DNA from 2 places in the Leclercia sp. G3L genome. Region 1 is predicted to be linked to the other one. Evidence: predicted binding sites of a transcription regulator. Region 1 holds the regulator's gene; the other holds the start of a gene.
The links. Region 1 encodes LexA, which represses DNA repair genes until DNA is damaged. Its sites were predicted from a motif close to TNCTGTATGTACATACAGNA; they were not measured.
Positions count from the first base shown of each region.

Region 2: LRS40_RS19075 (YebG family protein) is a predicted target of LexA. The motif match lies at 2,608-2,627, and genes of this name have one in related genera.

Region 1 is NZ_CP088265.1:879,391-885,104, reverse strand. It holds gene plsB (glycerol-3-phosphate 1-O-acyltransferase PlsB) at 1-1,610, opposite strand, end outside; gene LRS40_RS05605 (diacylglycerol kinase) at 1,766-2,134, shown strand; gene lexA (transcriptional repressor LexA) at 2,244-2,852, shown strand; gene dinF (MATE family efflux transporter DinF) at 2,916-4,235, shown strand; gene LRS40_RS05590 (CsbD family protein) at 4,377-4,586, shown strand; gene zur (zinc uptake transcriptional repressor Zur) at 4,656-5,171, opposite strand; gene LRS40_RS05580 (cupin domain-containing protein) at 5,284-5,714, shown strand, end outside.
Region 2 is NZ_CP088265.1:3,680,719-3,686,432, forward strand. It holds gene grxB (glutaredoxin 2) at 1-40, shown strand, start outside; partial or broken gene dapF (diaminopimelate epimerase) at 200-1,028, shown strand; gene LRS40_RS19070 (MFS transporter) at 1,277-2,530, shown strand; gene LRS40_RS19075 (YebG family protein) at 2,641-2,958, shown strand; gene LRS40_RS19080 (MFS transporter) at 3,048-4,271, opposite strand; gene LRS40_RS19085 (histidine phosphatase family protein) at 4,696-5,316, opposite strand; gene LRS40_RS19090 (LysR family transcriptional regulator) at 5,338-5,714, opposite strand, start outside.

The DNA of each region.
Region 1 (5,714 bases):
TGGCGAGAGGCCAGCAGAGCGGTACAACACAGGTTCATGGCGTTGGCCGCCCCGGCGTTGTTAATACGTACCATCAGATCGGCGGCTATGGCGTTCACCGTTGGCGTCAGCCAGGCCGGACGCACCGCTTCGATCGGATCGATGGACTCGCGCCACTCCGGCACACGGTGATTGAGATAAGTCATCAACGGCATAGGTTCGCCGAAGTTAACATACCCCTGACCAAGGTTGCGCAGCTTGCTCAGGCCGCGCAGCATCTGCAGCAGGCTCTCTTTCTCTTTGGTGGCGCCGCGCAGCTCTTTGGCGTAAGTACCCACTTCCATCACGTGCTCGTAACCGATGTAAATCGGCACCAGAGTGATTGGACGCGTACCGCCACGCAGCATCGCCTGAATGGTCATCGACAGGGTGCCGGTCTTCGGATCGAGCAGACGCCCGGTACGGGAACGGCCGCCTTCCACGAAATATTCCACAGAGTAGCCGCGGCTGAACAGCTCGCCCAGATACTCACGGAACACGGTAGAGTAGAGCTTATTGCCTTTAAAGGTACGGCGAATGAAGAACGCACCCAGACGGCGGAAGATCGGGCCAGCCGGCCAGAAGTTGAGGTTGATACCCGCAGCGATGTGCGGCGGCACCAGCCCCTGGTGATAGAGCACATACGAGAGCAGCAGGTAGTCCATGTGGCTGCGGTGGCAGGGCACATAAACAATCTCATGGCCGTCGTGGGCCAGCTGGCGCACACGCTCGGCGTTGTGCACGTTGATCCCCTGATAGAGACGGTTCCATGTAAAGCTCAGGATACGGTCGCTAAGGCGGATCATCTCGTAGGAGAAGTTGGCCGCAATCTCTTCCATCAGGGCGATGGCGTTTTGCTGCGCCTTCTCGTGGGAGATTTTTTTGCTGCGCGCTTCGTCTTCGACGGCGCGGGCGATCGCTTTCGAGGCCAGCAGCTTGTTAAACAGATCCTGACGTGCGGGCAGGCGCGGGCCTACCGCGGCCAGACGCTGACGGGCAAAGTGCATGCGCGCCACGCGGGCCAGCTTCTGGGCGATGGTCTTATCCGTACCGTGCTCATCGGCCATGCGGCGCAGTGAGACTGACGGCGAGAAACGGACAAAGCTGTCGCGGCCGAGCCAGTTGACGGCGAAAAATTTCTGCACCCCGTTAAGCATGCGCAACGGCGGATTCTCTTCGCCTTTATCACGCCCCGGACGACGGCCAAACATGACCGATACGGGCACCATCTGCACGTCCAGCAGCGGGTTGCTGCGGTGCAGGTCGAGGTAGTCATGGAACAGCTTGATCGACTCTTCTTTCGGCGTGTACCAGGTGAACACGCGAGGGCCACCGTGGATAAAGATGTAGCGCGGCAGCTGAGTGCCGTCGATCTCCAGCGGCTCCAGCGGATCGGGAAGATCGTGCGCCAGGCATTGGGCGCGCAGCGTCAGCAAGTCGGCCTTCGAGTTATAAGGCAAAACGTACATAATAGGACGCGAGGTATCGAGTCCCAACTCCAGCGTGGGAACCGCCGGAATAGACTTGCTTTTTACCAGGACGCTTAATGGTAAATTAAGTAATTTGTAGTAAATTCGTGGCCAGCCAGACATAAACGATGTAAAGCCTCTGGTTAAAAATGCAATTGCGGCGCAAGGATAACAGAAAGCGCGCAAAATTTCTGTTGTTACCCGTCATACTTCCGGTGGCTGCGCCAGGCGCTTAAACCACCGTTTCTGACGCTATTTTCGAAGAAAGGTTTCTTTTAATGGCCAATAATACCACTGGGTTAACCCGAATCATTAAAGCTGCCGGCTATTCATGGAAAGGCATCCGTGCTGCCTGGATCAATGAAGCCGCATTTCGCCAGGAGGGGGTTGCTGTCGTCGCGGCGATTATTATTGCCTGCTGGCTGGATGTTGATCCCATCACTCGCGTATTACTGATTGGCTCGGTGATGTTGGTGATGATAGTCGAAATTTTGAACAGTGCGATCGAGGCGGTGGTCGACCGTATCGGCACTGACTTTCACGAGCTCTCGGGCCGGGCAAAAGATATGGGTTCTGCCGCGGTGTTGATGGCGATTATCGTTGCGTTGTTTACCTGGGTCACGCTGCTTTGGGGACATTTACGATAAGCCTTCAGAAACCGAACAAGTCTCTGGTTTTTTATGCGGTTTGTGGTTCCAAAATCACCTTTAGCTGTATATACTCACAGCATAACTGTATATACACCCAGGGGGCGGAATGAAAGCGTTAACGACCAGGCAGCAAGAGGTGTTTGATCTCATTCGGGATCATATCGGCCAGACGGGTATGCCGCCGACGCGTGCAGAAATCGCGCAGCGTCTGGGCTTCCGTTCTCCAAATGCCGCCGAAGAGCACCTTAAGGCACTGGCGCGTAAGGGTGTGCTTGAGATTGTCTCCGGAGCGTCTCGCGGTATTCGCCTGCTGGTTGAAGCCGAAGAGGGCCTTCCGCTCGTCGGCCGCGTCGCCGCCGGGGAACCGCTGCTGGCGCAGCAGCACATTGAAGGCCACTATCAGGTCGATCCGGGCATGTTTAAACCGAGCGCAGACTTTCTGCTCCGCGTAAGCGGCATGTCGATGAAAGACATCGGTATTCTGGATGGCGATCTGCTGGCAGTACACAAAACGCAGGACGTGCGTAACGGTCAGGTGGTTGTGGCGCGTATCGATGATGAAGTCACCGTTAAGCGACTGAAAAAGCAGGGCAACACCGTGCAGCTGCTGCCGGAAAACAGCGAGTTTTCCCCGATTGTTGTCGACCTGCGTGAAAATAACTTCTCCATCGAAGGTCTTGCGGTTGGCGTCATCCGCAACGGTGAGTGGTTATAACGCCTTTCTGACAGACTGCGACCCTGTCGCAGTCTGCTTTTCCTGCCTCCGGCGAACATTTTCATGTCTCTCCTGACTGCTTCAGACAAGGCGTTGTGGCGTCTTGCACTTCCCATGATCGTCTCCAATATCAGCGTCCCTCTTCTCGGGCTGGTGGATACGGCTGTCATTGGTCATCTCGATTCGCCCGTCTATCTGGGCGGTGTCGCCATCGGCGCGACGGCAACCAGCTTCCTGTTTATGCTGCTGCTCTTTTTGCGCATGAGTACCACCGGGCTTACTGCCCAGGCCTATGGCGCGAAGGATCCGTTGCGTCTGGCCCGCGCGCTGGTGCAGCCGCTGATCCTGGCCCTCGGTGCCGGTCTGTTGATTGTGCTGTTGCGCACACCGCTCATCGATCTGGCGCTGCATATCGTTGGCGGCAGCGAGGCCGTTCTTCATCAGGCGAGGCGCTTCCTGGAGATCCGCTGGCTCAGCGCCCCGGCATCGCTGGCTAACCTGGTGCTGCTCGGCTGGCTGCTGGGGGTGCAGTATGCCCGGGCGCCGGTGATCCTGCTGGTAGTGGGGAACCTGCTCAACATCGTGCTGGATCTTTGGCTGGTGATGGGCCTGCAGATGAACGTGCAGGGGGCTGCGCTGGCGACCGCTATCGCAGAGTACGCCACCCTGCTGATCGGCTTATGGATGGTCTGGCGGGTGCTGGCCCTGCGCGGTATTTCGCTGGCGCTGCTGAAAGCGAGCTGGCGGGGCAACATCCGCAAACTGCTGGCCCTCAATCGCGACATCATGCTGCGCTCGCTGCTGCTGCAACTCTGTTTCGGGGCGCTGACGGTAATGGGCGCGCGGCTGGGGCCGGAGATTATCGCCGTCAACGCCGTGCTGATGACCCTGCTGACCTTTACCGCCTACGCGCTGGATGGCTTCGCCTACGCGGTTGAGGCCCACTCCGGGCAGGCCTATGGCGCACGGGAAAGCGGCCAGCTGCGGGAAGTGTGGCGGGCGGCCTGCCGTCAGTCCGGCCTGGTGGCGCTCGCCTTCGCGCTCGTTTACGCCCTGGCAGGCGATCGGATCATTGCCCTGCTGACTTCGCTGCCCGAACTACGCGCGCTGGCGAGCCACTATCTTATCTGGCAGGTGGTTTTACCGGTGGTGGGCGTCTGGTGCTATTTGCTGGATGGGATGTTTATCGGCGCAACCCGCGGGGCAGAGATGCGCAACAGCATGGCCGTAGCGGCCGCCGGCTTTGGCCTGACGCTGTTCACCCTGCCGTGGCTGGGTAATCATGGCCTGTGGCTGGCTCTGTGCGTGTTTCTTGCCCTGCGGGGGCTCTCTCTGGCCTGGATCTGGCACCGGCACTGGCGCAACGGCAGCTGGTTTTCATAGCGGCTTCACCCGACTGAATGGTAAAAGATTCCGAATAACAAACCCAACGCCGCAGGCTTATCTATAATTATTATCACGTCCAGCACGAAACGTATTTCAGGACGAACTTAACCTTAACGACCGAACGAAGAGGAATCGATGATGAATAAAGACCAAGTCGGCGGTAACTGGAAGCAATTTAAAGGTAAAGTGAAAGAACAGTGGGGCGACCTGACTGATGACGATATGACCGTCATTGAAGGTAAACGTGACCAGCTGGTGGGTAAAATTCAGGAACGCTATGGTTATGAGAAAGACCAGGCGGAGAAAGAGGTTGGTGACTGGGAAACCCGTAACAACTATCGCTGGTAATTAACCTATACCCGCAGGTACACGGATGTACGCCCAGGGCGACCTTTCAGGTCGCCCCTTTTTTTGCCCTCAGCGCGGCTTTTTCTTCAGCTGGATGGAGTGATCGTGCTGACAATCCTCCTGATGGCGACAGGCTTCCACTTCAACGCAGTTGCGGCACAGGCCGTGTGCTTCAATCACGTTGTGGCGCAGGGCAAAGCCCATCTTCGCGGCCAGAGTGTGCATGATATCTTCCACCCCTTCAGCGCCTTCTTCCTTCACGCTGCCACAGCGGTCGCAGATAAACATCGCTGAGGTGTGGGTCGGCTGATCGAACAGATGGCACAGCACGTAGCTGTTGGTTGACTCCACTTTATGCACAAAGCCCTGCTCGAGTAAAAAATCGAGCGCCCGATAGACGGTAGGCGGCTTGGCCTGAGGCTCGCTCTCGCGCAGCAGGTCGAGCAGATCGTAGGCGCTGATGGCCCCGTTTTGCAGGCTCAGCAGACGCAACACTTCAAGGCGCTGCGGAGTCAGGCGCACATTGCGTTGCGCGCACAGCTTTTCGGCTTGCGCTAACAGTGCCTGCATTGTGGTCGTTTCCATTTTGCACCTCGAATGACGTGGAATAACAAACCGCCAGTTTACCATGTTCTGACCTAAACGCCGAGATCCACCGGGTGTGCTACCCTGACGAAAAACCACTGGGGGTGAAAAGATGAAAAGACCGGACTGCATTCGACACTGGCGCGAAGTAGAAGGCGCCGACAACTCGACCTATCCCGACAGCACAGAGCGTTTCTCCATTGGCGCGCCGCTGGCCCGTGCGCTGGGGCTGGGCCGCCTCGGTATCCATCATGAGCGCCTCCCGCCAGGGCGCCGTACTTCGTACCCGCATGCCGAAAGCGATGAAGAGGAGTTCATCTTTGTGCTCGAGGGTTATCCCGAAGCCTGGATAAACGGTTATTTATGGAAACTGGAGCCAGGAGACAGCGTCGGTTTTCCTGCCGGGACGGGCGTCTGCCACACCTTTATTAATAATACCAGTGAAGAAGTGCGGTTATTAGTGGTGGGAGAGGCGAATAAAAAACATAACCGAATTTATTATCCGCTGAATGCGGTATATGCCGCCACGCGTGAAGATCGCTG
Region 2 (5,714 bases), 2.0 Mb from region 1:
ATCCTGCAACGTACCGCTGTTTACCGATAAGGCATTGTAACGATCAGGGGGCCTGGGCCCCTTAATAGTGCACGGGGGAGGGATTGCACGTAAAGAATGGCTTATTGAACATGAACGAAAACAGCGTTCACTTTTTTGTCCTGCGGAATGAAAAATACGGTAATGTATTTGTTAAATAATCAAATTCAGAACGCAATCCATGACTTCTTTGTTATTCCATAAATATCACGGACTCGGTAATGATTACCTGGTGTGCCATCGTTCTGTCGCAGAGCAGTTGAGCATCGAGCAGGTTCGTCTCATATGCCATCGCCACTATGGGTTAGGATCTGACGGTCTGCTTGTTGACAGTGGCGATCGGCACGATCCCACATTGCGAATTATCAATCCCGATGGTTCAGAAGCCGAAAAAAGCGGTAACGGTCTCCGCATCTATGCCCGTTATCTTTTTGATATCAGCCGCGTCGGACACGCGCCATTTTTAGTGCACACCGCGGGCGGGGACGTACATTGCAGGGTCCATGAAGATCCCCATCAAATCACGGTGGAGATGGGACGGGCTAACTTCAGTCCGGCGGCATTGCCGGCCCTGATTGAACAACCCGAAGCGCTGAATTATCCCCTGAAGCTGGCGGACGAAACCCTTCTGGTCTCGCTGGTCTCCATGGGCAATCCTCACTGTGTTGTGCTGGTGGATAAGCTCGATCTGGCGCTGGTTCACCGTTTAGGGCCGCAGATTGAAAATCATCCCTTGTTTCCCAAACGCACCAATGTTCAGCTGGTGGAGGTTGTTGATCGCAATACGCTGCGTATTGGCATCCGGTAGCAGCAGCTGCGCGGCGGCCAGCGTCATGCGCAAATTAGGTCGGGTTGATAACGCTGTCAGCGTGAATATGCCGGGTGGGCAACTGCAAATCACCTTCGGTGATGAGTTTCAGGTCAGCATGTGTGGCCCGGTGCATAAAATAGGTAGCCTGATGCTGGACGAAGACTGTTTTGCTGGTGGGGACGACGCCAACAGATTTTAAAGCTTCTCAGACCGGCAGCCTGCAACGAGCTGCCGGTGATTTTAGTATTAACTTTCGCATTATGTCTCCTCAATCCTTCTTTCCCTTATATTTCTCTGCGACAAATAGCCCTCACGTCATAAGCTGGTAAATTAAACATTTATTTAACATTTGCGTTGCGGTTGTCGTCAAAAAATCATATTAATATTTAGTCACTTATAGTGCATAGCGATTTTATATGTTAATAAATATAATCATTAGGATGACTTATGACGATAAAACCCGCCGCTGAAGTTAGTGCGGCACCGGGTCTATTTCAGACGCTTAAAACCTTCCCGGCGACTGTTCATGCGCTGCTCTTTTTTACCTTCGTTATCCGCTTCAGCTATTTTATGGCATGGCCCTTTATCGCCGTAATCATGACGCAGAATTATCATATGTCGCCGATTGCTATTGGCGTGGCGATGACCAGCAGCGCGCTGTTGTCGGTGGTACTCGGTATGTATGGCGGGCAGATTTCGGACCGGCTGGGACGCCGGATAATTCTTTTGCTGGGCTGTGGTTTTTCCGCCGTGGGTTATATCACGCTGGCGCAGGCTACCGGGATGGGGCTGTTTATTACCGGCCTGATGATCATCGGCGTTTGCTTTGCATGGGTTGATCCTCCTGTGCGTGCACTCATGAGTGATTTGCTGGGCGATCGCCGCCGCCGCGCGCTTGCGCTCCAGATGCGCTACTACCTGATCAACGTTGCGGCAGTGTTTGGCCCGCTGGTGGGGTTAGTCTTTGGTCTGACATCTCAGAAGGGCACGTTTCTGATCACCGGACTGACCTATCTGCCGTTTTTTGTCTACGTGCTGCTGTTTATCCCGGCGGGAAAACTGCTGGGCGAACAGCAGGGCGGTGACGTGCCGGCGGTTAAACTGCACCAGGTGATGGGAATTATCGCCAGGGACAGAATCTACATTGCGGTACTGCTGTGCAGCATATTGTGCAGCATTGTTTTCATCCATTACGAAGCCGTATCACCCCAGTACCTGATGTTACTGGATAGCAATGCGGCGGTTAAGCTGATTACCCTGATACTGGTTACCAATGCCTGTACCGTGCTGGTGTTCCAGAGCTTTATTATGCGGTTTCTGGCGCAGATCGGCCTGCCGGGACGCATTCTTATAGGGGGATTAATTTTCGCTTTGTCGCAGCTCTGCATGTTTGCCACCCGTTCGACGGAAGTTTGGGCCTGGCTGACGGTGACCGCCGTGTTCAGCATGGGGGAGGCGATTCTGATGCCGAACCTGAACATTCTGCTCGATCAGTTGGCACCGGCAGAGCATCGCGGTGCCTATCTGGGGGCCTCGACCTTGACGACGCTAGGGATCGCTGCCGGGCCGTTGATCGGTGGCGTGATGCTGGCCATGACCGGAGCGGGGGTATTTATCTGCACCGCATTACTGAGTCTGCTGTTGTGCGCGATTATTTATGCCTGCCGGATCAGGATGTTGGCACGCTTGCAGGATTCATAATAACCGTGCGGCCGGGAGTCGCGCCATGCTGTCATACGTGAGCACATTTTGGCTGCAACACTCATCCGAAACTGCTATACTGTATATAATTACAGTATAGGGGGCATATGATGGCTGTTGAAACAAAATTTGTTGTCGTAAGAAAAGGTGAAGAGAAAATGACATTTGCCAGTAAGAAAGAGGCTGACGCTCACGACAAACTGCTCGACATGGCAGAAGCGTTCACCGACTGGCTGTTGCAAAGCGAAATGCAGATGGATGAAACGCAGGCTGAGAATCTTGGGCTGTTTCTTGCCGAGCAGAAAGAGGCCGTGCAGCATATTCTGCGTACCAGCAAGGTCCCTGATCTTAATGCCGCAACTGCAACAGATAAAGCAGAGTCAGATGCAGATGGCAGTAAAAAAATCAGAGCAGTTAAGGCTGCCTGATTGCCATAACAGGTTATCACCGATCCTGTCGCCGTAAGCGGGAAGCTGCTTACGGCTTTTTATTGTTCAGTGTCGCTGGCAATTCCTGTCTAACGTGAGGCGTGTCCACGTCGGCTGTATAGCCATACGAAGATCAACGTCAGTAATGGGATGCCATGAAAAATAATAATGACCAACGAGGGGGCTAACCAGATATAAAAGGGGGCGACTATCAGCATTCCAACACCGAAACCTGTCATCTGTAACAGAGTCATCAAACTAAAAACAGGTAGCCGTAAAGATTCAACTTCACTTTGAATTCGTGAAATCAGACTCACATCCGCAAGTCCATCTCCAATACCCGCAAAGAAAATAAAAAATAATGCCAGGGAAACGGTATTTTGTTGGAAAGTTAAAATAAATCCCAGGGACATTAAGGCCACACCATAAAAAAATAGACGCTCAGCTGGTATCCCTCGCTTAAGCAGAAAATAATTCGACGATCTTGCACCTGCAAATTTCCCACCGGCCCAGACCGCCAGCAGAAGACCCATGGTTTTGCCTGGAGATGCCGACGTCAGAAGCTCTGAAATGACTGGAAAGCCGACGTTATGGGCAGCACTACCGAGAGTATCAGCCATTGTTATCAGCAACATTCCAGCCATCAGCGGTGCCGCCCGTAGCCCCTTAAAAAGATCACGCCACTCTTTACGCTGATTTTTTATCTCGGCTCCCGCCGGGATAATCAGAAAGCGTAAAGGCAGAATACATAAACCGGCCAGGAGATAAGTGACAATATTGGTGACGAATACCAGATCATAACCGTTTGTAGCCAGCAATATACCTGACACCATACTGCCCGTCACAGCACCTGTCGCAGAGGCCGACGTCAACCAGGCATTCGTTGCAACCCGGCGGGAATCATCTACCCAAGAGGGCAACTGGCTGTTTAACCCAATTGCGAACATGGAATTACCTATACCAATTCCCAGAGCGATAAAAGGTAAAAGATAAAGTTGTACGGAAGAAGGGAAAATTAACAATAATGCCAGCAGCGCAGCGCGAAGAATATCCAGTATTACCAGGGGCAAGCGCCCGGTAAAGCGTCTGAAGTAAGGGACGCCAAACAGGCTTGCTAAGATTCCCCCGGTGACGCGACAGGCCAGAAAAATACTTACTTGCGTCACGCTTTGGCTTAGCAAGTAAACATAGGTGGATAACGCCACCATGTTTAGAAAAGCGCCGAAGTCAGAGATAAAATGGGCGGAAATGATCAACCAGCTATTTCTGGCGGAGCGGTTAATCATTGCGCCATCCTGATGTGCATCAGTCATTTGGAGGTTTTCCGTATTTATAAGAGAAGGCCACATCCAGAAATCAAAGTATTCAACGTAGCTTCACGCTGCCTGCAAAAGCAATCTTTTTCCTTTGGTGATGAATGAGTGGCGCCAGAACGCGATGTCTTTCGAGAGTCTTGTGGCTTAGATGAGTTCAGGCCGATGACCGTCATTCACCGTTAAAAATCCGCGGCATGTGTCGTTATCAGAATCCCACAAGGATGAGGTCTAGCCCGAACTAAATCTGATAATTGTGCTGTTACTACATTAGTGCGCATAATGTATATTATGTTAAATGCAATATATAGACCTACACCATCCTGTTCCTTATCCTTATGCAGATAACCCAATACGCGTGCACCACAACCTTCCCTTTCCTATCCAGCCATTTATCACAGAGGAGTTTTCATTCTCGTGTTGTTCACCAACGAAGTTGAAGCAAGTGTGTGGCAATTCCCCATCTGACATCAGTACATTTCCCGTTTATCAGATCGAACACGGAGTAACTCGCGTTGGGTTGTGCATATCGTGGGAAATAATCGATTACCCCATCTTTAAGAATCGCCAGAACGCCCTGACTGACATGCCCGTGTGTCACAATACAAATTGTTTGATGCTGTGACGTTGATTCCATGTGATGTAAAAAATGCATAACCCGCTGAGAAGCCTGCGCGAGAGATTCACCACCTGGTGTGCAATACGCTGCATCAAGTTCGAATAATGCACGGGCATCGTTTGGATAGTTTTGGATGAGCAGCTCTGATGACACTCCTTCAAACTGACCAAAGGCTTGTTCTTTAAGAGCTGGTTCTGCTGTCAATGGGCAGCGAAAGCCCTTAGCCAGGCTCTGGCCCATTTGCCATGCACGGCCAAGCGGAGATGCGTAAACACCTTCGATACGGTAATCACTTGCTGCAAGCGCGGCCAGTAAGGCCGATGTTTCATGCAATCCCCGACGGGTCAACGCACTATCACTGTGCCCCTGAATAATTCCCCGCACATTCCACTCTGTTTCCGCGTGCCGCACCAGTATCACTTTCATTCAGTCCACCCTGCCCCAATTTTAGGTATACGCCTTCAAAACCGTCTCAAGCCACTGCGTAAAGACCCGCACTTTCGGGGAAATATGCCGGTGCGGATAAAGCACGGACAACTGTCGCGCCGGAACCGGATGACCAGGCAACACTTCTACCAGACGTCCGTCATTGATGTACGGGCGTAAAAAGAAATCCATGCCCTGCAATAACCCAAGCCCGGCCAGACCCGCCGCAATATAGACTTCTGAATTATCCAGCACCAATTTGCCTGCCAGATTAAGTTCCTCAATGCCAGACGGCGACTGAAACACCCACGGCATAATTTGTCGGCTGTTAATGTTAAACCAGTTCACGCCCTGGTGATTCTGCAGATCGTCCAGCGTTTCAGGCACGCCATACTCCG